DNA from 4 places in the Pseudobutyrivibrio sp. UC1225 genome. Region 1 is predicted to be linked to each of the others. Evidence: predicted binding sites of a transcription regulator. Region 1 holds the regulator's gene; each other region holds the start of a gene.

The links. Region 1 encodes Rex, which represses fermentation and respiration genes when NADH is low (regulators of the CRP and FNR family bind a similar motif). Its sites were predicted from a motif close to ATTGTTAANTANTTAACAAT; they were not measured.
Region 2: the regulator Rex is predicted to act here: its motif matches at 3,592-3,611, upstream of hypB (hydrogenase nickel incorporation protein HypB).
Region 3: the regulator Rex is predicted to act here: its motif matches at 4,418-4,437, upstream of pckA (phosphoenolpyruvate carboxykinase (ATP)).
Region 4: the regulator Rex is predicted to act here: its motif matches at 2,837-2,856, upstream of BMZ41_RS08155 (acetyl-CoA C-acetyltransferase).

The regions. Positions count from the first base shown of each region.
Region 1 is NZ_FOVQ01000001.1:215,706-222,042, reverse strand. Features, by position in the region: gene BMZ41_RS01100 (DUF4340 domain-containing protein) at 1-97, shown strand, start outside; gene rpsO (30S ribosomal protein S15) at 247-513, shown strand; gene BMZ41_RS01090 (polyribonucleotide nucleotidyltransferase) at 694-2,775, shown strand; gene abc-f (ribosomal protection-like ABC-F family protein) at 2,842-4,761, shown strand; gene BMZ41_RS01080 (redox-sensing transcriptional repressor Rex) at 4,838-5,470, shown strand; gene BMZ41_RS01075 (hypothetical protein) at 5,479-6,237, shown strand.
Region 2 is NZ_FOVQ01000002.1:141,258-147,594, reverse strand. Features, by position in the region: gene BMZ41_RS03595 (FAD-dependent oxidoreductase) at 1-2,751, opposite strand, end outside; gene hypB (hydrogenase nickel incorporation protein HypB) at 2,821-3,495, opposite strand; gene BMZ41_RS03585 (class D sortase) at 3,748-4,344, opposite strand; gene BMZ41_RS03580 (collagen binding domain-containing protein) at 4,334-6,337, opposite strand, start outside.
Region 3 is NZ_FOVQ01000001.1:566,023-572,359, reverse strand. Features, by position in the region: gene BMZ41_RS02675 (response regulator transcription factor) at 1-661, shown strand, start outside; gene BMZ41_RS02670 (sensor histidine kinase) at 678-2,246, shown strand; gene BMZ41_RS02665 (citrate/2-methylcitrate synthase) at 2,831-4,204, opposite strand; gene pckA (phosphoenolpyruvate carboxykinase (ATP)) at 4,545-6,158, shown strand; RNA gene ssrS (6S RNA) at 6,332-6,337, shown strand, end outside.
Region 4 is NZ_FOVQ01000005.1:83,631-89,967, reverse strand. Features, by position in the region: gene BMZ41_RS08165 (acyl-CoA dehydrogenase) at 1-570, opposite strand, end outside; gene BMZ41_RS08160 (3-hydroxyacyl-CoA dehydrogenase NAD-binding domain-containing protein) at 594-1,466, opposite strand; gene BMZ41_RS08155 (acetyl-CoA C-acetyltransferase) at 1,508-2,710, opposite strand; gene BMZ41_RS08150 (glycoside hydrolase family protein) at 3,131-4,132, opposite strand; gene BMZ41_RS08145 (HAD family hydrolase) at 4,368-6,337, opposite strand, start outside.

The DNA of each region.
Region 1 (6,337 bases):
TTTTGCAGTGAATTATGATTTTTCTACAATATATGTAAATAGCGGTAAAATAGGCAATATATCAGAATATGCCATTCAGGATATGGTACAGCTTTAATATAAGCTAGTTTATGATTTTTTCTTTGTTTACATATTTTACTGGCTGTGCTATTATACTAAAGTACGATTTACTGTAACTCAGGTTTTGGACACTCCGACCTTTCCTTAGTTACGGCATATTAATAGTTTTATTAGGAGGTAATTAAAATGATTACAAAAGAGAAGAAGCAGGCAATTATCAATGAGTACGCTAGAACAGCTGGTGACACAGGTTCTCCAGAGGTTCAGATTGCAGTTCTTACAGCTCGTATCTCAGAGCTTACAGAGCATCTTAAGGCTAACCCAGGTGATCATCATTCACGTCGTGGTATGATGAAGATGGTTGGTAAGAGAAGAAACCTTCTTGCATACCTTAAGAACACAGATATTGAGAGATATCGTTCAATTATTGAGCGTCTTGGCTTAAGAAAGTAATCTATACGAGCGGAGTGTATTCTCCGCTCATTTTTCTATGATTTAGTTTTCGAGCCCAATCCGAAGCCACTGAATTTGTTAGCGAAAGACTTATAATAAGTCAAGGTTCTAGAAGTTCGCTTCATTTTCAGTAGTTTCGGGTTAGAGCTTAATATAATTTAAGTTTATAAGGAGAAAACCATGAAGACATTTACAATGGATTTAGCTGGTAGAACACTTCGTGTAGATATCGGCAGAGTTGCAGCTCAGGCTAATGGAGCAGCATTTATTCAGTATGGTGATACAACAGTTCTTTCAACTGCTACAGCATCTGATAAGCCACGTGATGGCATCGATTTCTTCCCTCTTTCAGTAGAGTTCGAAGAGAAGACATACGCAGTAGGTAAGATTCCAGGTGGATTTAATAAGAGAGAAGGTAAGGCATCTGAGAACGCAGTTCTTACATCTCGTGTTATCGACAGACCTATGCGTCCACTTTTCCCAAAGGATTATCGTAACGACGTTACACTTAACAATATGGTTATGGCTGTTGACCCACAGTGCCGTCCAGAGCTTGTTGCTATGCTTGGTGCTGCTATTTCAACATGTATTTCAGATATCCCATTTGATGGTCCATGTGCTATGACACAGATGGGTATGGTTGATGGTGAGTTAATCGTTAACCCTTCACAGGAGCAGTGGGATAAGGGCGACCTTAAGCTTACAGTTGCTTCTACAAGAGAAAAGGTAATCATGATTGAGGCTGGTGCTAACATCATCCCTGAGGATAAGATGATTGAAGCTATCTACAAGTGCCACGATGTTAACCAGACAATCATCAACTTCATCGATGAGATGGTTAAGGAATGTGGTAAGCCAAAGCACGAGTACACATCATGTGCTATTCCAGAAGAGCTTTTTGCTAAGATGAAAGAAATCGTTCCTCCAACAGAGATGGAGGAAGCTGTATTCACAGATGAGAAGCAGGTTCGTGAGGAGAATATTCGTCAGATTACAGAGCGTCTTGAGGAAGCTTTTGCAGAGAATGAAGAATGGCTTGCAGTTCTTGGTGAGGCTATTTATCAGTACGAGAAGAAGACAGTTCGCAAGATGATTCTTAAGGATCATAAGCGTCCAGATGGACGTCAGCTTGATCAGATTCGTCCACTTGCAGCTGAGGTTGATATTATTCCACGTGTTCACGGTTCATCAATGTTCACACGTGGTCAGACACAGATTTGTGACGTAGTAACACTCGCTCCTCTTTCAGAGGCACAGAAGATTGATGGTCTTGATGCCTTCGTTACAGAGAAGAGATATATGCACCACTACAATTTCCCTGCATACTCAGTAGGTGAAACAAAGCCTTCTAGAGGACCAGGACGTCGTGAGATTGGTCACGGTGCACTTGCAGAGAGAGCACTTCTCCCTGTACTTCCTACACCAGAGGAGTTCCCATATGCAATCCGTGCCGTTTCAGAGACATTTGAGTCAAACGGTTCTACATCAATGGCTTCTACATGTGCATCTTGTATGTCACTTATGGCTGCTGGTGTTCCACTTAAGGCTATGGTAGCTGGTATCTCTTGTGGTCTTGTTACAGGTGATACAGATGACGATTTCGTACTTCTTACAGATATTCAGGGTCTTGAGGACTTCTTCGGAGATATGGACTTCAAGGTTACTGGTACTAAGGAAGGTATCACAGCTATCCAGATGGATATTAAGATTCACGGTCTTACACGTCCAATCGTTGAGGGCGCTATCGCTCGTTGTCGTGAAGCTAGATTCTTCATCATGGACAACTGCATGAGCAAGGCAATCGCTGAGCCACGTCCACAGGTTGGCGAGTACGCTCCAAAGATTATTCAGCTTTCTATCGATCCAGAGAAGATTGGTGATGTTGTTGGACAGCGTGGAAAGACAATCAACGAAATCATTGCAAGATGTGATGTTAAGATTGATATTACAGATGAAGGCAACGTTTCTATCTGCGGTACAGATGCTGCTAAGATGGATGAGGCTAAGAAGATGATTGAAATCATTACTACAGATTTCGAGAAGGATCAGATTCTTACAGGTAAGGTTGTCAGCATTAAAGAATTCGGTGCATTCATCGAGTTTGCTCCAGGCAAGGAAGGAATGGTTCACATTTCTAAGATTGCTAAGGAGAGAATTGATAGAGTAGAAGATGTTCTTACACTTGGCGATACTGTTAAGGTTGTTTGCCTTGGCAAGGACAAGATGGGACGTATTAGCTTCTCTATCAAGGACGTACAGTAAAACTAATTAGCTAGCTATTTTAATGCGCCTGGCTCTTTGTCGGGCGCATTTTTTAAGGAAAAAATCATGTTACTTAATGTTTCACATATTTATAAATCCTTTGGCGAGGATTCAATAATTAAAGATGCTACATTTACAGTAGACGAAGGTTCAAAGGTTGCTATTGTCGGAAACAATGGTACCGGCAAATCAACACTCCTTAAAATTATAATCGGAGAACTTCCAGCAGATGACGGAGAAGTTACTTTAAAAAAAGATGCCACAATGGGCTACTTGGCTCAGTATCAAGAGGATTCCTTCGGAAGCAATATATTAGACACTGTTCTTGGTGCCAGAGAAGACCTTCTTTCAATGGAAAAGCGCCTGACAGAAATGGAACAGCAAATGAGTCAGCTTTCTCATGAAGAGATGGAAGCATTTATGGAGGATTATCATAAGCTTCAGCATCAGTTTGATTTAAAGGGAGGATACACCTTCCGTTCTGAAGCTGTAGGTATTCTTAAAGGTTTAGGCTTTGAGGGTGACGATCTTTCGAAAAGTATGAATGAGCTCTCGGGCGGTCAGAAAACAAGAGTAAGTCTTGGTCGATTGCTGGCATCTTCACCAGATTTACTTCTTCTTGATGAGCCTATAAACCACCTGGATTTAAATTCTATAATGTGGTTGGAAGGATATCTGGCTTCCTATAAAGGTGCTGTTGTAATTGTTGCCCACGATAGATATTTCCTTGATAAAATCGCTGACCATGTAGTTGATTTATCTTACGGCAGAACCAGTGTATATACTGGTAATTACTCATCCTTTGTTGCTCAGAAAGAGCTTGCTCAGATTTCCTACGAAAATGCTTATGAAAAGCAGCAGAAGGAAATAGAACATCAGAAGGCAGTAATTGAAAAGCTTCAGTCATACAATAGAGAAAAATCTATCAAAAGAGCTGAAAGCCGTAAAAAGCTTCTTGATAAAATGGATGTAATGGATGCACCTGATAAGGATTTACCAAAAATGCGTCTTACTCTTGAGATTGAAAAAGAAAGCGGTAAGGATGTTCTTGATTTTTCCCATGTAACCAAATCTTATGACGATAAAAACATCTTTACAGATTTATCTTTTGACGTCCATAAGGGCGATAGAATCGCTATCTTAGGTGATAACGGTACAGGCAAAACTACAATTTTAAAATGTATAAATGGTCTTACTGATTTCGAATCCGGTGAGATTCGTTTTGGTGCAAATGTAACTGTAGGCTACTACGATCAGGAGCAGCAGGGACTTACTGAATCTAATACAATTTTCAGTGAGCTTCACGATGCTTATCCTTTCCTTACAGAAACAAAGGTTAGAAACACTTTAGCAGCCTTTATGTTTACTGAGGATGATGTTTTCAAGCGTATCAGTGATTTATCAGGTGGTGAACGAGGAAGAGTATCTCTTGCAAAGCTTATGCTTTCAAAATCAAACCTTCTGATTCTCGATGAGCCTACCAACCACTTGGATATGGATTCAAAACAGATGCTTGAAGAGGCGCTTAATGAATATGATGGTACTCTTTTATATGTAAGTCACGATAGATATTTTGTAAATAAAACCGCCAATACCATTTTGGAGCTTTCAAATGGTGGACTGACAAAATATCTTGGTAACTATGATGAATACATTGCCAAGAAAGAGCAGTTATATGGCAATTCATCTACATCAAGCGTGTCTCAGGGCTCTGGAACAAATCAGGAAGAAACAGCTGCAAAGCTGGACTTCAAGGAACAGAAGCGTATCGAAGCAGAGAAAAGAAAGCTTCAGAATCGTATTTCAAAGATTGAAGAAGAAATAGAACAGCTTGAAGCTGAGAAAGCCTCTATAGACGAGGAATTTATCAAGCCTGAGAATATGACCAATTCAGCTAAATTAAATGAATTGACTGCTAAACAGAACGAAATAAATGCTAAACTTGATAACCTATACCAACAGTGGGAGGAAATCAGTAGTATATAGCGTATAAATTGTTAATTTGTTGACAAACTTTTTTGCGAACCCTATAATAAAATTAATCTTTTATTAGGAGGCGTTTATTTTGGACAAACAGATTTCGCAGGCAGTAATCAGGAGACTTCCTAGATACTATAGATACTTAGGAGAGCTTCTAGATGATGGTGTTGAACGCATTTCTTCAAATGATTTAAGCAAGCGTATGCACGTTACGGCATCTCAAATAAGACAGGATCTTAACAATTTCGGCGGCTTTGGCCAGCAGGGCTATGGTTACAATGTAGCTTATCTTCATGACGAAATTGGAAATATCCTTGGTGTTAATGAGACTCATAACGTTATAGTTATTGGTGCTGGTAATCTTGGCCAGGCTATTGCAGGATATGTTAAATTTGAACGAGTTGGTTTCAAGATTATCGGTTTATTTGATACAAACCCTGATTTAAAAGGTAAAATGGTTAGGGATTTACCTATCCAGATGCTTGATGAATTACCAGAATTTATTAAGAATAATGATGTTGAAATTGCAGCCCTCACACTTCCAAAGGCAAATGCAAAATCAACAGCTTTAAAGCTGGTTTCACTTGGCGTTCACGCTATTTGGAACTTTGCTCATGTTGATTTGGATGATATTCCAGATGTTGTTATTGAAAATGTTCATCTTTCTGACAGCTTAATGCAGTTATCATATAATATTACCAAGCAAAATAAGTAGGTGATTTTATGGCAGAACATGATTTTCAAAGTGCAATTGCTAAAATCAAGGTTCCAATGCTTATTTTAGATCAAAAATGGCACAGGCTTTTTGCCTTAGGAGGCAAGCCTGATACCGTTAAAGATTTAGAAACAAAAGAAAATGAGCTCCTCAAAAGAGATGCTGAGCTCAAAAAGGAATTAAAGGATTTAAAAAAAGTAAAAGAAAGTCTTATGGCTTCCGTTATGGAAAATATGGAGGGCACCTCTGACTTGGTTTCAAAGAAACTTGACGATGATAAAAGACTTCTTGAAGAATGTAACGAGAGGATTGCTGCTGCCGAAGACGAACAGAAGGATTTACCTGCCCAAACTGATGAGGTAAACAGAGAGCTTATGATGGCAACCATGGATTTTTGTTATGATAAGCTTAGGACTAATTCTTCAGAGGCTGAAGAAATCACAAATTGGATAAAAGATATCCGTGTTCAGCTCAAAAAAAATGTTATTAGAAAGCATAATCGAGAGATAAATAATAAAGAAATATATTCATATATGCATGATGTATTTGGAATGGAAGTTTTAAATCTCTTTGATATGCAAAATGGCGACTTTTATATTGGTATAGCCGATGATAAAATCGATGATGCTGCACCCAAAAAATCGACAGATGCTGAAGTAGCTGATTTATCTAACGTTGATTTAGAAGATGTGGATTTGGAGGCTGTGTCAAAGGAAACAAAAGAATCTAATAACTCTGAAGATGCAACTTCAGATGAATCTGAATAATCTATGAATTTTAAAGACTAAGCTTCATAAAGTTTAGTCTTTTCTTTGTCATTATGGTAAAATATAAGATGTTAGAATTCATTGTTTTCGAAAGGAGAAT
Region 2 (6,337 bases), on a different contig from region 1:
GGCCTGCTTTAATCCGTATGGAAGGATGTGCTTAAGCTTCTCCTCTGAAGGAGTCATCTTTGAGCACTCTGGATGCTCGCGGTAAAGCTTGATTGCGTCGAATTCGCACTTAGTTGTGCAAACACCACAACCGATACACTTATTCTCATCAACAACAGAAGCACCGCACTTGAGACATCTAGCTGTCTCAATCTTAATCTGCTCCTCTGTAAGCTCTACAGTCTTATCACGGAATGTAAGCTCACCATCAACAGTTGTCTTAGAAACACCTGGAATCTGACGTGGGCTGTGATCGTAATCACCAATCATGAGATTTTCCTTATCAAGCTCGATGAAATCACGACGGTTACGTCCGATTGTAAGTGAGCTGTTAGGCTGTACAAATCTGTGGATTGAGATAGCACCCTCGCGACCTGCTGCGATAGCATCGATAGCAAATCTTGGGCCAGTGTACATATCACCACCAACGAAGATATCTGGCTCATCTGTCTGGTATGTAAGAGCATCAGCCTTAGGGCCTCTCTCGATAACTACATTAGAATCCTTGAAGAGATCTCCGTAAACGCTACGCTGTCCTACTGAGAAGATAACGTGCTTACACTCTACTGTCATTGTATCATTCTCATCGTACTGTGGAGAGAAACGGCCTGTTTCATCCTTAACACGTGTACACTTCTTAAGAACGATACCCTTTACAGCGCCTGCCTCGTCAACGAGAACTTCCTTAGGACCCCAACCACAGTTGAGCTCTACGCCCTCTGACTCTACGATTTCGATTTCCTCTGGTGAAGCTGGCATGATGTCTCTGCTCTCAAGACAGAACATAGAAACCTTCTCATCACCAACACGTCTAGCAGAACGAGCAACGTCGATAGCAACATTACCGCCACCGATAACAACAAGGTCGCCCTTGATATCGTACTTCTCGTTCTCTGAACATTCGTGAAGGAAATCAACAGCTGTAGCTGTACCGATAGCCTTATCACCAGGAACGTTTGGAAGGTTACCACCCTGGCAACCGATAGCTACATAGAATGCCTTGTAGCCCTGTGAACGAAGCTCTGCAAGTGAAATATCCTTACCTACTTCAACGCCACACTTAATCTCTACACCAAGCTCCTTGATGATTTCGATTTCAGCATCGATAACGTTGTTCTCAAGTACGAATGAAGGAATACCATAGCGGAGCATACCACCTGGATACTTGCTCTTCTCGAAGATTGTTGGCTTGTAGCCCTTAAGTGCTAAGTAGTAAGCACATGAAAGACCTGCAGGACCTGCACCAATGATAGCAATCTTCTCGTTGAACTCGCCCTTCTGTGAAGGAACAATCTTCTTTGGAATATATCTTGTCTCAGCCTTGAGATCCATCTCAGCTAAGAAACGCTTAACCTCATCAATTGCGATAGCCTCATCAACTGTACCTCTTGTACAAGCTGCCTCACAACGTCTGTTACATACACGACCGCAGATAGCTGGAAGTGGATTGTCCTGCTTAATAAGAGCAAGAGCTTCCTTGTAACGTCCCTGAGCAGCCATACGAAGGTAACCCTGGATAGCAATATGAGCTGGGCAAGCTGTCTTACATGGAGCTGTACCTGTCTCATAGCAGTTAATTCTATTGTTGTCTCTGTAATCGTCATCCCACTCGTCTGTAGACCACTTCTTCTCTGTTGGAAGAACGTGCTTTGGATACTCAACCTGCTTTCCATCAGCTGTGCAAAGCTTCTGACCAAGCTTAACAGCACCTGCTGGACAATTCTCAACACACTTACCACAAGCAACACAATCCTCGGCTGTAACGTGAGCAACATATGCTGAACGTGACATGTTAGGAGTATTGAAAAGCTGTGATGTACGAAGTGCGTAACATACATTTACATTACAGTTACAGATAGCGAAAATCTTGTTCTCGCCATCGATATTAGTAATCTGGTGAACAAAACCGTTCTCCTCAGCCTGCTTGAAAATATCAAGAGCCTCTTCTCTAGTGATATAAACGCCACCCTTGTTTGTCTCAACAACATAGTCAGCCATATCACCAACGGCGATACACCAACCCTCTGGATCATCTGCACAACCTTCATTATATGTCTGTCTCGAAAGACGGCATGAACATGGAGACTTTGCATACTTTCCTTCGTACTTATCGAGCCAGTAAGAAATCTTCTCGAGTCCAATTGCTTCCTGATCCATGCCGATAGCTTCCTCTACAGGGATAACATGCATACCTACACCAGCGCCTCCTGGTGGTACCATATGTGTAAGCCCTTCAAGTGGAAGACGGCTCATACGTTCAAAGAAGCGTCCCATCTCTGGGTGCTCCTTAAGAACATCTCTGTTCATATTAGAGAACTCAGCAGAACCTGGAACAAACATTGGAAGAACCCACTGCTTCTCATGAGCTTCATTCTCATAGTTCCACTCTAAAAGACCTGTGTAGCTAGCCTGCTCTAATCTCTCCTCAAGAGTCTTCTCATCAAGACCTGTGATTTCAAGCATCTGCTTGAATGTCTTAGGCTTTCTGATGCCACCCATCTGAAGTGCAAGCTCAGCGATCTCCTTTGTAGGTGCAAGGTTTGCTACAGCCCAGTACTCTGGATCGTACTTTGTAATCTTCTGAAGACCAAGCTTAATCTTTGCACGGTCTGTGATTACCTTACCAAGCTGAAGAATCTCTGGACGGAGATCCTCATCTTTTAACTCATTTACCCAATCTGGATAAAAATCTCCTAAACGGTCTGGTCCCATACCCATATTATTTATTTCCTCCTTTTAACTAAAACCTTACTAAACTATTTATACTCAACCTCAAAAAGACTAATCATTAACGAAAGAATTCACTTGGCCCCTCAACCAGTCAACCCATTCATCAAAGCCATCGCCAGTTTTTGCCGAAACAAATATGACTTTTGCATTTGGATTTAACTTGTGAATTCTTTCTTTTACAGCCTCTTTTGAGAACTCCGTGAACACCGGCAGGGTGTCACATTTGTTGATAAGCACCACATCACATACTGAAAACATCAGTGGGTACTTAAGTGGCTTGTCGTCTCCCTCTGGAACTGAGAGAATCATAGCATTCTTCAATGAACCTGTATCGAATTCCGCTGGACAAACCAAATTTCCAACGTTTTCCAGAAAGACAAGATCTAAATCTTCTGTGCCAAACTCCTTAAGTCCCTGACGGGTCATATCGGCATCCAAATGGCACATGCCTCCTGTGTGTATCTGAATTGCGCGAGCGCCAGCTTTTTGAATAGTGGCAGCATCCACATCAGAATCAATATCAGCCTCCATTACGCCGATTTGCATCTCGTCCTTAAGACGTGAGATTGTCTGGCATAAAGTGGTGGTCTTTCCTGAGCCTGGAGCAGACATAAGATTAACTAAAAATGTCTTCTGAGCTTTAAGCTCGCCCCTAAGCTTCTCAGCATCTGCATCGTTATCTTCAAAGATGCTCTGCTTTACTTCTATTACTTTATAGTCTTCCATTTATTCCTCCACGCAATTAAATGAGTGTGTAATAAACCTCGTTTAAGTAAACTCCAACGACTAATTAGAGTTTCCTCTGAATATAAATATAACCTAATTGATAAAAAAATGTCAATTAGGTTTCGTGTCTTAAGTCCGTATAAATTCTAGTACAAAACGCCATTAATACACAGGTGTGTATTATCTTTTGGAATGCACCTATTCAATATAGGAATAGTATACAACAACTGTATGAAAAATCTGTGGAAAGTGTCAAACGGGATCTGCAATGATAACAAGTCGATGTGTTGCTACATAAATTGGAGTGCATGTGTATAAAGTAAGTTGCTCCTCATCAGTCGACTCCAAAACAGAAACATCCTCTGGCTCAACAACCTTTATTTCTTTAACAATATACTTACGTGTACCTGTTTTGGTATCAACGTAAATCTCGTCTCCCACCTGAACCTCATCCAGACGATTGAAAAACTTTCCGAAGGTGTAATTTCTGTGGCCGGCAATGACACAGTTGCCCTTTTCACCAATATAAGCTGTCCCCGGTTCGTGTCCGAGAGAATCAGCAAGTACACCCTTGCTGATTCCCTCGCGGACCGGATTTTCAGATTCTATTGATGGAATCCTTAAATTATATAGAACATCTCCTTCGATGGCTGGATTATTCAACGTAGGTTCTGTAAAGGCTTCTTCCTGAGTCTCTGAGGCTTCAATTGCCTCCTTGAACTCAACTATAAGCTTATCCTGCTCAATATGCTGTTTTACATTCACAAGCACTGAGCTTAGGATAAGCCCAAACCCTATTGAAATCAGAGTAATCCCAACTACTAATTTTATAATTGATTTATTTTTCATTACCTGCTTTTTTTCTTCCGCCAAAAGCAATTATGCATCCACCTACAATGAGAAGGATACCTGCAAGATAACCTGCAACTGTACCAATGAAACCGCCTGTTTTAGCCAAGCTACTACCAGCATTTATTGTATCAGTATCAGTTCCTCCGATAGCAGCCCCAGGAACCATATCTGAACCAATTGAAATAACAGTCTCGCCGTAGCCTACTACTTTATTTGGATCATCTGATGACGAGCTGGATGAACCTGATGAAGACGATGAACCACTTCCACTTCCATTAGAAGAATTAGAGGATGGCTGTGGTGTTGGTGTAGGTGTTACAACTGGTGTTGGTGTAGGTTCTGTCTTAGATGGCTTCTTTGGATCCTCAGCCCAGCCTCCGCCAAAATTCTTATAAGCTATAGTCTCCTCAACTCTCTGAATTTCTTCCTCACCGTAACCTAAAAGCTGAATGCTGTTGGTGTAATCACCATCTTTAACAATTTCCTTAGGAGTAACAGTGTAAGTAAGAACATAAGTATAATTGTTCTCCTTAAACTCTGGAGCAATTAAGGTAAGTACCTGATTATCCCCTTCGATGGAGAACTGTTTTGTGTAGCCACTGGCGATAAGCTCACCTGGCTCTACTTCCTTGGTGGAAGAATTAACCTGTCCGAAATAAAGCTTCACTGAATCCTGATCAAATGTAAGGCTCTTTCCTAGTGTATCCTTAAGCTCTAATCTATCAGGAAGAGTCTGTCCTGCTGCATTAATTACTACTTTATACTCAATGCTGTTATTTGCTTCGTTTACTTTTCCACTCTTCTGTAAAATCTTAGTGTTCCATTTGCACCTTGTACTTGCAGCAAAGGTCAGTCCACTGTGTTGATCAGAATCCAAAATTGCATAATTCTTATATATCTTTTCACGATTTGAAGCCTCCCATGCAGGAGCCTCTTCGTCGGTAATCTCAGTAACCACATTGATAACGGCCATATTACCATTTAGCAAATCACCGAAATCAAATCTGTATTCATTATCAGAAACCTTTACAGGCTGAATATTTCTAGCCAACACCTTCCATTTACTGTCGTTAACTCTAACAGATGTAACCTCTACAAGCCTTTGGCCTTCACCGATTTTTTCTGTCAGTGATGCGTTGGTAAGCTCTCTAAAGTTTCTATTTGCAACTATTTGCCATGAAATTTGACGCTTACCAGGGTCTGAAGACAAAGCATATTTATTAAGTACAGAATTGCCTACAATATTCTTTCCAGTACCCTTTTTTTCAACTGTTATGCCCTTTATAAATACAGGCTCTTCCCCATCAAGATAGCTGTATTCTGCCCATGCCTTATTAACAGGGATAGTGTGGTTATTTTCGATGAAATTATCGTAAGCGTTTATCTTGGTGTCATAGCTTACAGTGTAATTCTGATTGCCCGAAACATTTCCGAATTCTATTTTCCAGCTGTACTTCTGGCCACCCTTAGATTTGCCATTGCGCCCCTTCTCATAAGAAAGAGTATAATCAACACCTTCCTTGAGAATATTTCCAGCCTCATCCTTCACGATTAAAGAGTCTGTAACAAGCTCAAGGTCAGTGGTCTTATCTGTTGTAAAGAAATCGTACAATACAACATCTGTCAGCTCTGAGCCGTTGTTTTTAAGATTAATCTGCCAGCTAGCAGTTCCATCTTCTCCAAATACACCGCCATCCTTGGAAAGTGTAAGCTTATCCTCAGGCTGATCTGGTGTTGGAATAGCTGGGTCATCATCCATATCTACTGTTATAGTCTTTGGGGCAATTCCTGGAATCTGGAAAGTATACTGCTGCTTATCCTTAACCACCTTTGAATCTAGGCCTAAGGTAAGGCCAACTACAACATCATTTACATTCTTATTTTCTGAATAAGTAACTGTAAGCTTAACCTCTCCAGATGGTGAAACACTTACTGTTCCAAATTTTGTTCCATCATCAAGATTAAGATCAAAATCTTCTATGTTAGATAA
Region 3 (6,337 bases), 350 kb from region 1:
GGTGGTTGATGACGAGGAAAAGATTCGCTCAATTATCCGTAAGTATGGTGAGTTTGAAGGCTATGCAGTCGAAGAGGCCTGTGATGGCATGGAGGCCATCGAAAAGGTAAAGGCCAACAATGATTACGATGTTATAATTATGGATGTTATGATGCCGGAGTTAGATGGCTTTTCGGCATGTAGTGAAATAAAAAAGATAAAAGATATTCCAGTTATTATGCTTTCAGCAAGAGGTGAGGAGTACGACAGAATTCACGGCTTTGAAGCAGGAGTTGATGACTACGTGGTTAAGCCATTTTCACCAAAGGAGCTGATGATGCGCGTGAATGTTGTTACCAGTCGCAGCAAACCTGACGCTGGAGCAGCTATGGATGTTTTCAAATACGAAGGATTGGAAATTAATTTTACCGCTCGTACAGTTTCTATAGATGGAAAGAGAATCGAAATGTCTCCAAAGGAATATGAGCTTCTCTTTTATCTTGTTCGTAATAAGAATATTGCGCTCGAAAGAGAAAGACTTATTACTGAGGTATGGGGATATGACTATTATGGCGATGACAGAACGCTCGATACCCATATTAAGTTACTTAGAAACAGTCTTGGCGAATACAGAAAATTATTAATTACCCTTCGTGGCGTTGGCTACAGATTTGAAGCGTAATAATGGAGGGATTCTTTTGAGAAAAAGTCGTATTAGTATTAAATGGAAGACCTTTTCAATATTCCTGATTTTTACCATAGTGCTTTTAGGAGTACTATGGTTTTTTCAGATAGTCTACCTTGATGATTTCTATAAAATCATAAAAAGACAGGAAACAGAAACTGTTCTTAACAATGTAGAGGAATTGCTTTTATCGTCCAATGATAGTGACGATGATTGTTCTGACGATATAGAAAAGATCGCAGCAAACCATAATCTTGGAATTTTTATTACTGATGAAGATGGTAATTCTATCTACAATGCAGAGTACATCTATAATTCACAGATGTCCTCATTGCCACCGTTTCTTTTCGAAATTTTCTACGATGAGGCTGTGGCCAATGGTGGGGAGGCTGTTATAGAATATAAGGGCAGTGAGATGCAGAACAAAATTCGAGAGGTTCTTGATAGCATAGAAAAGCCTACTGAAGAAGAGGATGCCAACGCGGGACGAATCGCATATACGATACCTCCAAAGAGAGAGGAGCCAGGACAATTCCGTCAGAACATCGGAGACGATATGGCCGAATCAGTTATTTATGTGCGAGTAATCGATGTAGGTAGCTTTAAGCAGGTCATAATGATTAATTCTGTTTTGACCCCAGTGGATGCCACCGTTAGTACACTAAAGGCTGAGCTGAAATACATCTCAGTTATTATAATTATTATTGCTTTTATATTGGCAGTAATGCTTTCGCGAAGCCTGTCAAAATCCATAATTAAAATTAATGATGGAGCAAAGAAGCTGGCTGCTGGAGATTACTCTGTTAAATTCAATTCACATGATTACATGGAGGTGGCTGAGCTTTCAGATACTTTAAATTATGCAACATCCGAATTAGGAAAAGCCGACAGCTTTCAAAAGGAATTGATAGCAAATGTATCTCATGATTTGAGAACACCTCTTACAATGATTAAGGGATATGCAGAGGTAATGCGTGATATTCCTGGAGAAAACACACCGGAAAATGTGCAGGTTATTATTGATGAGACGGAGAGACTTTCAGGTCTTGTTAATGACATGCTAGATATCTCAAAACTTAAGGCAGGTACAATCACTATTCAGCCTGAGGATTATAATATTACTGAAAGTATTCGTCATGTTTTGGAGCGATATAATAAGCTTCGCGAGGTGGATGGATATACTATTGATTTTATATATGATGATGAAGTTATCGTATATGCGGACGAGCAGAAGATGTATCAGGTGCTTTATAACCTTATAAACAACGCTATTAATTATACGGGCGATGACAAGAAAGTAACTGTTATACAAAAGGTTATAGACAACAAGCTTCGAATAGAAGTAAAGGATACAGGACAGGGAGTTAAACAGGAGGATATCCCATACGTTTGGGATAGATATTATAAAGATTCATCAGCTCATAAACGAGCTATTCAGGGTACCGGCCTGGGGCTATCTATCGTAAAGAATGTACTTGAGCTTCATGGTGCTAAATATGGTGTCTTCTCTATAAAAGGTCAGGGCGCAACCTTCTGGTTTGAGATAACAATAAATCCTTTTGTTGAAGAGGATGAGGAATAGGAAAGGAAGAGATGTTTTCTAGGGACTTTAGCTTATGGCTAAAGTCCTTTTTTATTTTCAACCTGCTGATTACAGGATACCCATCAAGGCAGTGCATCAATGATACCCTTCGGCGCTTCGCGTCATTGACCCACTGCCTGTAGATGGGTATAAGGTAATCAAGCAGGCTTGAAAATGGGACTGTGGCATAGCCCAGAGAATAGATATACATAAATTTAGGGCAAATATGTGCTAAAACTGCGATTTACGGAAAAATGGTATGGTTTATGCATTTGTTACGTAGAGTTTTGATAAAGTGAGTATTATTTCGGGAACATAATCTTTTGTATGTGTAGTATTTAATGGGGATATTGGAATAAATGGATATTGGTTAAATTATGTGGATTTTTGATTACGGAAAAACAGTATATATTTGAGCATTGTTACGTAAATGAATCTCTTGTAAGAGTAGTTATTTCCTTTTTTGTAAAAACACTGTAGATTCCCCCAATATATGTGTGTTGAAGGCTGGTGGCATGCCACAGTCCCATTTTCAAGCAGGTAGAAAAAAGGATTCCAGCAAAACGCTAGAATCCTTAAACATTTTAATCCAAAACTCTTTCTTCAATTGGAATGTATTTCTTGTGCTGGCATACTGTCATGTATGCAGGTCTCATAATCTTACCCTTATGGCAAATCTCTTCCATGCGGTGAGCACTCCAGCCAGCGATACGAGCGATGGCAAAGATAGGAGTGAAGAGCTCTCCTGGAATGCCGAGCATCTGATATACGAATCCAGAATAGAAATCCACATTAGGTGAAACACCTTTATAAATCTTTCTCTCCTCAGCAATAATCTTTGGAGCAAGCTTTGCAACTAATTCGTAAAGACGATATTCCTTTTCCATGCCTTTTTCAATGGCAAGGTCTTCTACGAAGGAATGGAAGGTAAGAGCACGTGGATCTGAAACAGAATAGATAGCGTGTCCCATACCATAAATAAGCCCCTGTCGGTCAAAGGCTTCGCCGTGGAGAAGGTCACGAAGGTAATTACCAACCTCTTCCTCGTCTTCCCAATCCTTTAAGACTGATTTCATATCTTCAAACATCTTAACAACTTTGATATTGGCGCCACCGTGCTTTGGACCCTTAAGTGAACCAAGGGCAGCAGCAATAGCAGCGTATGTATCTGTACCTGAAGATGATACAAGGTGAGTAGTAAAGGTAGAGTTGTTACCACCACCGTGCTCCATATGAAGGATTAAAGCAACATCAAGAAGCTTTGCTTCAAGTGGAGTGAATTTACTATCAGGTCTAAGGCAGTGAAGAATGTTCTCTGCTGTAGAATAATCAGGTCTAGGCTGATGAATGATAAGTGAGTTTTCATTATAGTAATAATCATAGGCAGCGTAGCTGTAAACCGAAAGTAATGGGAAATTAGCTATGAGCTGCAAACACTGTCTTAAAACATTTGGTTCTGATGTATCATCAGCGTAATCATCATATGAATAAAGAGCAAGGACGGAACGGGCAAGTGAGTTCATCATGTCCTTTGAAGGGCTCTTCATAATCATGTCGCGAACAAAGTTCTGTGGGAGTGAACGGTAATGTGCCAGTATCCCCTTAAACTCGTTGAGCTGCTCAGTAGTTGGAAGAGTGCCAAATAAAAGAAGATATGCACACTCTTCAAAGCCAAAGTGCTGCTCCTGTGGAAGGTTTTTAACTAAGTCACGTACATTGTAGCCACGGTAGAAAAGCTGTCCGTCGCAAGGTACTTCCTTACCATCCACAAACTTCTTTGAATTAACCTCAGAAATCTCTGTGATACCAACAAGAACACCCTTACCATTAAGGTCACGGAGACCTCTTTTAACATCATAAGTAGTGTACAACTCTGGATCTATATATGAAGATTTTTTGGAAAGCTCCGCAAGCTTTTCCAATTCAGGAGTTATCTCGCTGTAATTCTCAATCACCATGTAACATTGTCCTCCTCAAAACTATTTCGCACTTTAGCGTGCTAAACTACAATTTAATGTATACTACCATAAATATGTGTAAATATACAAGGTTAATTGTGACATTTATTTAGGTTATTTTGCAAGAGAAATAGGCAAATTTAAGAAAAATTTTATAGTTAGCAAATTGCTTAATTTTATGTTTAAAAATTGTACAAATCATAAAACACTTTTTTTGTGAATTTATTGACAATAATTTGTGTAACGTCTAGAATGATAACTAGCGAAAATTAGTTTTTAGCCTTTATTTTATAGGGGTTAGCTAGTAAAAATTTATTTAGAAAAGTGAGGTAAAGACAAGATGGCTAATGTTGATTTAACAAAGTATGGCATCACAGGAACTACTAGCATTGTTCACAATCCTTCTTATGAGGATCTTTACAAGGCAGAGCTCGCAGATTCAAACGAGGGATTTGAAGTAGGTAAGGAAACAGAGCTTGGCGCTGTTAACGTTATGACAGGTATCTACACTGGACGTTCACCTAAGGATAAGTACATCGTTATGGATGAGAATTCTAAGGATACTGTTTGGTGGACAACAGAAGAGTATAAGAATGATAACCATCCAATGTCTGAAGAGGTTTGGGAGAAGGTAAAGGACCTTGCTAAGAAGGAGCTTTCTAACAAGGATCTTTACGTTGTAGATTTATTCTGCGGCGCAAACAAAGACACACGTATGGCAGTTCGTTTCATCGTTGAGGTTGCTTGGCAGGCTCATTTCGTTGAGAACATGTTCATTAAGCCAACAGCAGAGGAGCTTGCAAACTTCGAGCCAGATTTCGTAGTTTACAATGCATCAAAGGCTAAGGTTGAAAACTTCAAGGAGCTCGGTCTTAATTCTGAGACATGTGTAGCTTTCAATATTACAACTCGTGAGCAGGTTATCATCAATACATGGTACGGCGGAGAGATGAAGAAGGGTATGTTCTCAATGATGAACTACTTCCTTCCACTTAAGGGTATTGCTTCAATGCACTGCTCAGCTAACTGCGACATGGATGGAAAGCACACAGCAATCTTCTTTGGTCTTTCTGGAACAGGTAAGACTACACTTTCTACAGATCCAAAGCGTCGTCTTATCGGTGATGATGAGCACGGCTGGGATGACAACGGCGTATTCAACTTCGAAGGTGGTTGCTACGCAAAGGTTATCGGTCTTGATAAAGAGTCTGAGCCAGATATCTACAACGCAATCAGAAGAGATGCTCTTCTTGAGAACGTAACAGTTGATGGCGCAGGTAAGATTGATTTTGATGACAAGAGCGTTACAGAGAATACTCGTGTATCTTATCCAATCGACCACATCAACAATATTGCAGCTGAGGTAAACAAGGTTTCTGCTGGTCCTGATGCTGAAAACGTAATCTTCCTTTCAGCAGATGCATTCGGAGTACTTCCTCCAGTATCTATCCTTACACCAGAGCAGACAAAGTACTACTTCCTTTCAGGATTTACAGCAAAGCTTGCTGGTACTGAGAGAGGTATCACAGAGCCTACACCTACATTCTCCGCTTGCTTCGGTCAGGCATTCCTTGAGCTTCACCCAACAAAGTATGCTGAGGAGCTTGTTAAGAAGATGGAGAAGTCTGGAGCAAAGGCTTACCTTGTTAACACAGGATGGAATGGAACAGGAAAGAGAATCACAATTAAGGATACAAGAGGTATCATCGATGCTATCCTTAACGGTGACATCAAGAATGCTCCAACAAAGACAATTCCTATGTTCAACTTCGAAGTTCCTACAGAGCTTCCAGGTGTTGATCCTAAGATTCTTGATCCTAGAGATACATATGCTAACGCTTCTGAGTGGGAAGAGAAGGCAAAAGATCTTGCAGCTAGATTCAACAAGAACTTTGTTAAGTACACAACAAATGAGGCTGGTAAGGCACTTGTTTCTGCAGGTCCACAGCTCTAATTTGAAGCTTAACAATTATAAATTCTAATAATTTACCCACCTTGTGACATATTGTTACGAGGTGGGCTTATCTTTGGAATATAGGACTTCAATATAACTTTGTGAAAAATCTGTTCTTTATTTTGACACAAATATATTGTAATATAATTGCAGGTACAAGATACCGACTTTTACCTAAC
Region 4 (6,337 bases), on a different contig from region 1:
GATGAAAGCTGAGAACTTCTTAGACTTACGTCCCTTAGCATCCTCAACGATATCTGTTACAGCGAATACGATGTAAACATCAGCTTCCTTACCGTTTGTGATGAAGCACTTAGAACCGTTAAGTACCCAAGAATCTCCATCTTCGTCAGCTCTACACTGAGCGCCCTGTGCATCTGTACCAGCACCTGGCTCTGTAAGTGCGAAAGCACCAAGCTTCTTACCACTTGCAAGTGGTACTAAGTACTTCTGCTTCTGCTCCTCTGTACCGTATGTGAGGATAGGATCGCAGCAAAGTGATGTATGTGCAGAAACGATAACACCTGTTGTACCGCAAACCTTTGAAAGCTCCTCTACGCACATAACGTATGTAAGAACGTCACAGCCCTGTCCGCCGTACTCCTTTGGAATTGGAATACCCATGAAACCGTACTTCATCATCTTCTCTACGTTTTCACGTGGGAACTGCTCTGTCTCATCAATTTCCTGAGCCATTGGCTTAACTTCGTTCTGAGCGAACTCTCTGAACAACTGTCTAGCCATCTCATGCTTCTTATCTAATGTAAAATCCATGATCTGAATCTCCTTTTTTTTAATTACTGTGCATCAACTGCTGTCTTAGTACGATCTGCGTTGTATACGTAGAATCCCTTACCAGACTTGCATCCAAGGTTACCACCACGAACCATCTTACGAAGAAGTGGGCAAGCACGATACTTGCTGTCACCTGTCTCGTTGTAAAGAACGTCCATGATTGCAAGGCAGATATCAAGACCGATGAAATCGCCGAGCTCAAGTGGTCCCATTGGGTGGTTAGCACCGAGCTTCATAGCAGCATCGATACCAGCGATATCAGAAACACCTTCCATCTTGATGAAAGCAGCTTCGTTGATCATTGGGATAAGGATACGGTTTACTACGAAACCAGCAGCCTCGTTAACCTGTACAGGAGTCTTTCCGATCTCCTCAGAAATCTTCTTGATAGCATCTACTGTCTCAGCAGGTGTGTTAACACCAGCGATAACCTCAACAAGCTTCATTCTGTCAGCTGGGTTGAAGAAGTGCATACCAATCATTGGACGGTTAAGACCGTTACCAATCTCTGTGATTGAAAGTGAAGATGTGTTTGAAGCGAAGATGCACTCTGGCTTAGCAATTTCATCAAGCTCCTTGAATGTTGTCTTCTTAACTTCCATATTCTCGAAAGCAGCCTCAACGATAAGGTCACAATCCTTGCAAAGGTTCTCCTTGAGACCTGGTGTGATCTTAGCGAGGATAGCATCTACTGCTGCCTGCTCCATCTTTCCTTTTTCAACAAGTCTTGCATAACCCTTAGCAATCTTGTCTTTTCCGCCTTCAGCCCACTCCTGCTTAATATCGCAAAGAGCTACTTCATAGCCATCAACCTGAGCGAATGCCTTAGCAATGCCCTGGCCCATTGTACCTGCGCCAATTACGCCTACCTTCATTTTAATGTCCTCCGTATATTTAAAATTAAATACTTTCTAAATTAACCTTCATACTTCTCGATAATAGTAGCACATCCCATACCACCACCGATGCAAAGAGTAGCAAGACCCTTCTTGTACTCTGGGTTGTGAATCATATCGTAAATAAGAGTTACAAGGATACGAGCACCTGAAGCTCCAACTGGATGTCCAAGAGCGATAGCACCACCGTTTGGATTGAGCTTGTTAAGATCGAAGCCAAGCTCCTTACCAACTGCTACAGACTGTGCTGCAAATGCCTCGTTAGCCTCATATACATCAAGATCATTGATTGTAAGACCAGCCTTAGCAAGAGCCTTCTTTGTTGCTGGAACAGGACCAACACCCATGATCTCTGGAGCGCATCCGCCAAGAGCACCAGCTACGAATGTAACGAGTGGCTTAACACCAAGCTCCTTAGCCTTCTCCTCAGACATAACTACGAGTGCAGCTGCACCATCGTTGATACCTGAAGCATTACCAGCTGTAACAACTCCGTCTGGATAAAGAGCCTTAAGCTTAGCAAGACCTTCGATTGTTGTACCAGGTCTTGGGCCTTCGTCTGTATCGAATACGATTGTTTCCTTCTTCTTCTTGATTTCTACAGGAACAATCTCATCCTTGAATGCACCAGCTTCGATAGCTGCGCAAGCCTTGTTCTGAGAGTTAACAGCGAACTCATCAAGCTCTTCTCTTGTAAGCTTCCACTGCTCAGCTACGTTATCAGCTGTCTTAATCATATGGTAATCATTGTATGCATCCCAAAGAGCATCCTTTACCATTGTATCTACTAAAGCACCCTGGCTGTTTGATGGCCATGTCATTCTATAACCATAACGACCATTTGGAAGTGCGAATGGAGCTAATGACATGTTCTCCATACCACCTGCTACTACTACGTCTGCATCACCTGCAATAATCATCTGTGCTGCCTGGTTAACACAGTTAAGACCAGAACCACAAACAACGTTTGTTGTAACTGCTGTTACTTCATTTGGAAGACCAGCCTTTAATGTAGCCTGACGAGCAACGTTCTGTCCAAGACCTGCCTGGATAACGCAACCCATGTATACGTGATCTACGTCCTCTGGCTTGATACCAGCTCTCTTAACTGCTTCCTTAATTACGATAGCACCTAAGTCTGCTGCTGGAGTGTTGCTAAGTGATCCGCCCATTGTACCAATGGCTGTTCTACATGCGCTAGCAATAACTACTTTTTTTCCCATGTTTTTCTTTCTCCTTTTTAAGAAATACTTTTTGTTTGTTTTCGGTCGATTGCGGGCATTACTTTTAAATATCTCAGCTCCTTTTATTACCAGCTTGTGCATTTTGTACAATTTAGCACTACTCAAACTGTTAATTTTTTAACGAGCTCGGACAAAAAAAATAAACCTCAATACGCCGTCGATGGTAAAATCTTATCATATGTGAGACACATTTTCAAATAAAAATTTTCACAGAATAATCACAGAATAAGTTATTTTCAGAATATATCAATTCTATTCGTTCAATTCTCACACTCCGCTCGTTAAATAATTATCAAAAAACCTTGATTTTACGCAAAAATGGAAACCGCAGTATATATCTACGGTTTCCAAATTGTGTCTATACGTATGAAAATTTACGTTAAATTCTTAACAAGCCATTTAAAAGGCCACCGCCGTAAATCTGTAAGTAAACAGATTTTGACTCCAGGTTCCTATCTCATCTGCTGTTGATACATATAATACCCTTGCTGCCAGTCTTCCCGAACCATCTCTAGAGAAGCAGCCATTGTGATTACGTCCATGACCGGTAGTCTCTGCTCCAATCAATGCTATTCTATCCCATGCCAAGCTATCTAGTGATTCGAAGGTTCCATTCCATGGCGCCATATAAACTGATTGTGTTCCAGATATAAAGTTCAAAGCTCCACCAGGGAAAGGATGTGTGTCACAGGTCATATATAATGCATCATCTGTAAAGGCAAAATCAGCGTTGCTTATAAAGTCATAGCTGCATGTAATCTGTTTCTTTCCAAGATGCTGTACATTTCCTAAATCAGTGCAGTCTAGTTGTTCTACAAAGGTTGTGGTCTGGGATACAGTTCCGCTGGTATAGAACAGATAAATTATACCGTTATAGTTTATCAACGATGGCTGACCTACGCCCCAGTGTCCATCTCTGATAGCTTCTACTACACGTCCAGTTTTACGCCAGCTTGCCAGATTATTTGATACTGCAAAGCCAATTTCATTAGCGGTGCAATCATATGTGGCACAGCCTAAATATGCCATCAAATACTTATACGGTTTTCCCATATAAATAAAGTTACCTTCTACAACAGAGGGATCGCATACCTGCACAGAATCCCACGAACCTGCCGTGGTAGACATGACTTTAGTTTCATTAAAGCATATGCCATCCTTTACCTCTCCGGGCGTCGCCTGATTAGAACAATACAGTACCTGTCCGTTTATGCTGGTTGGACAATACTTGTAAATTCCCTGCATTGCCAAAGGCACAGCATCTTCCTTGATACTAAGTAAATAGGATGAATCAAGATAGCTTTTAATGGCTCCCACCGCACTAAAAATAATAATACTTGCAATGAGAGTACCGCCTAATAATGAGCGTAAATTTTTCTTTTTAAATAGCTTATTCCACATAACCTGTTCCTCCCAAACTACAGGGGGATAAATAATAGTTCTTTTACAAAGAATAGCATGTGAAATAGCTTAAAAACGGAAGTTCACAGTAGTTATACCAAAGATTAACCTTCTATTAATAAATATTTAACAGAACTTTCAGAAACGAAAATTTTCTGTTGCTTTCCTACCGATTTAGTATCATTTATATAAAAAACACCATGTGTCCGATTTGACACACGGTGTTGATAAATTTTTATACGACATTTGGTTCCAATTTAAATTTATCTCGTATAGTTTTAAGATATACTTCTTTGTTTCCAGATGCAGCAATTAATGGTGAATATGCATCTCTACCGCTGATTCTATACAGCTGTTTATATAGACCATTCTCTGGTGAACCAAAGGAGGCAAGGTAGTCTTTACAAAAATCAAAGATTCCCTGTTGGGTTTCTTTTATGCCATCAAGATTATCATCGTAATCTCCAAAATCATAACCTATCGAACCATTCTCCAACAATTTAAAGCCCTTAAATTGCTTTGTAGGAGAGCCAAGAATTAATTCCCAGAAAACGTTATAATCCTTTGACGGATCATGCTTTTTCAACAGGTCACGATTAAAGCTCTGAGAATATAGATAAGCGTTCATTACGCCTGTTTGAAGGAAGGTTTCTGTCTGATAAGGTTCAGCATTATGAACCGTGTTGGTACCCGCAATCATGCCTACGATGTCGCAAGGAATATCCCACTTTTCGCGGCACAAACGGCGAATAGCTATGGCACCACTACCAGCCCAGCCAATATCCACCAGGAGTGCTTTTTGACAGCCAGCAAACATTTTCTCATAGTATCGTTTTGCAGCCTTGTCTCTCTGCTGATAAAGAGTCACAATTCTATTGGCATTCTCTTCCAGGAACACTCTTAGAACCTCAACATTCTTAACAGTAAGTTCATCCTTCAAATGAATCTTAAGCTGTCGTCCCTCTTTGCCAATTAAATCAACTTTTCTATTTCCTATTGTGTAACCATCAACTTTATCTGCAAGGACATCCAATTCCATGGATGATATTATCTCAGAAATCTTATAATCCTGGTCAACTTTATGGTAGAGGAAACGGCGGTAATAATCATTTTTATCCAAATCAAAAGTAAGGATCGTGGCAGCCTTTCTAGACCAATAGGCATACTCTATTTTTCCAGAAGCTTTATCCTCTGGATACATCATTTCATATACCTGTTTTAAGGTATCTCCATCACGTGATAAGAAAACCAACTTATCTACATTGTGAAGCTTTGCATATTCGTGGATATACGAACAATACCCCATGGCAAAAAGTCCACCATAAATATATCCGTATTCGTACTCCATAGAAGCGGCCTTTTCATCCGTCGCCGAATAGATGCGATTATTTACAATACCTCTGTAAGCTCCGCCTATAATAGGTGACATATCAAAGGTCCTGTATAGTAAGGTCGATCTGTTTACATTTGGATAATACAGAGTTTTGAAGCCACTCTTCTGGGCCATCTTTATATCACTGTGAGTGTTATCGCCCACATGGATATAAGACAAATCCTCGCCCACCTTTTTCTTAACCACTTCATAAAGACGTCCGTCACTTTTGCTCTTATGATATTCGTTGGAAATGAAAATATTCTCGTATCCGGAATAACCATTTTTCTCAAGCATCTTGATAAGGAAATCCTTGGTCAAATACATATCCGAAGTAATAACGATTCGCTTTCCCATTTCCTGAAGGCGCTTAAAAACTTTAAGCATAAATGGATTAGCGTAGCAAAGATCATATTCCAGCTCTTCTTCGATGGCCTTTCCTCTAGCTGCATCCAAACCAGTAATATCGTACATACGATTCCAGATGTCATTTATATCAATCTCGTAATCAACGTACTTCTTTTGTTTTTTCAGCTTATCGGCTCTGATTATTCTTGCCTCATATTCAGCACGCGCTCTAAGATCTTTGAAGTTGAGGAAATCTAATCTGCAGCCAATCAAATAAAACAAATCTGCTGGTTCAGAAAAAGGTCTGAATATCAAAGTGTCAAAAATATCAAAGGAAATCACATCATACCCTGAAAGCTTTTCCACAAAACTTTCGACGGTTATATATGGAAATTCCTTCTTGAAATGTCCCATCTCAGAAGTCTTATATTCCACATTTTTGTACTCATAGGTCTTGGTCTTATCATCTTTCCCAAGGAAATGCA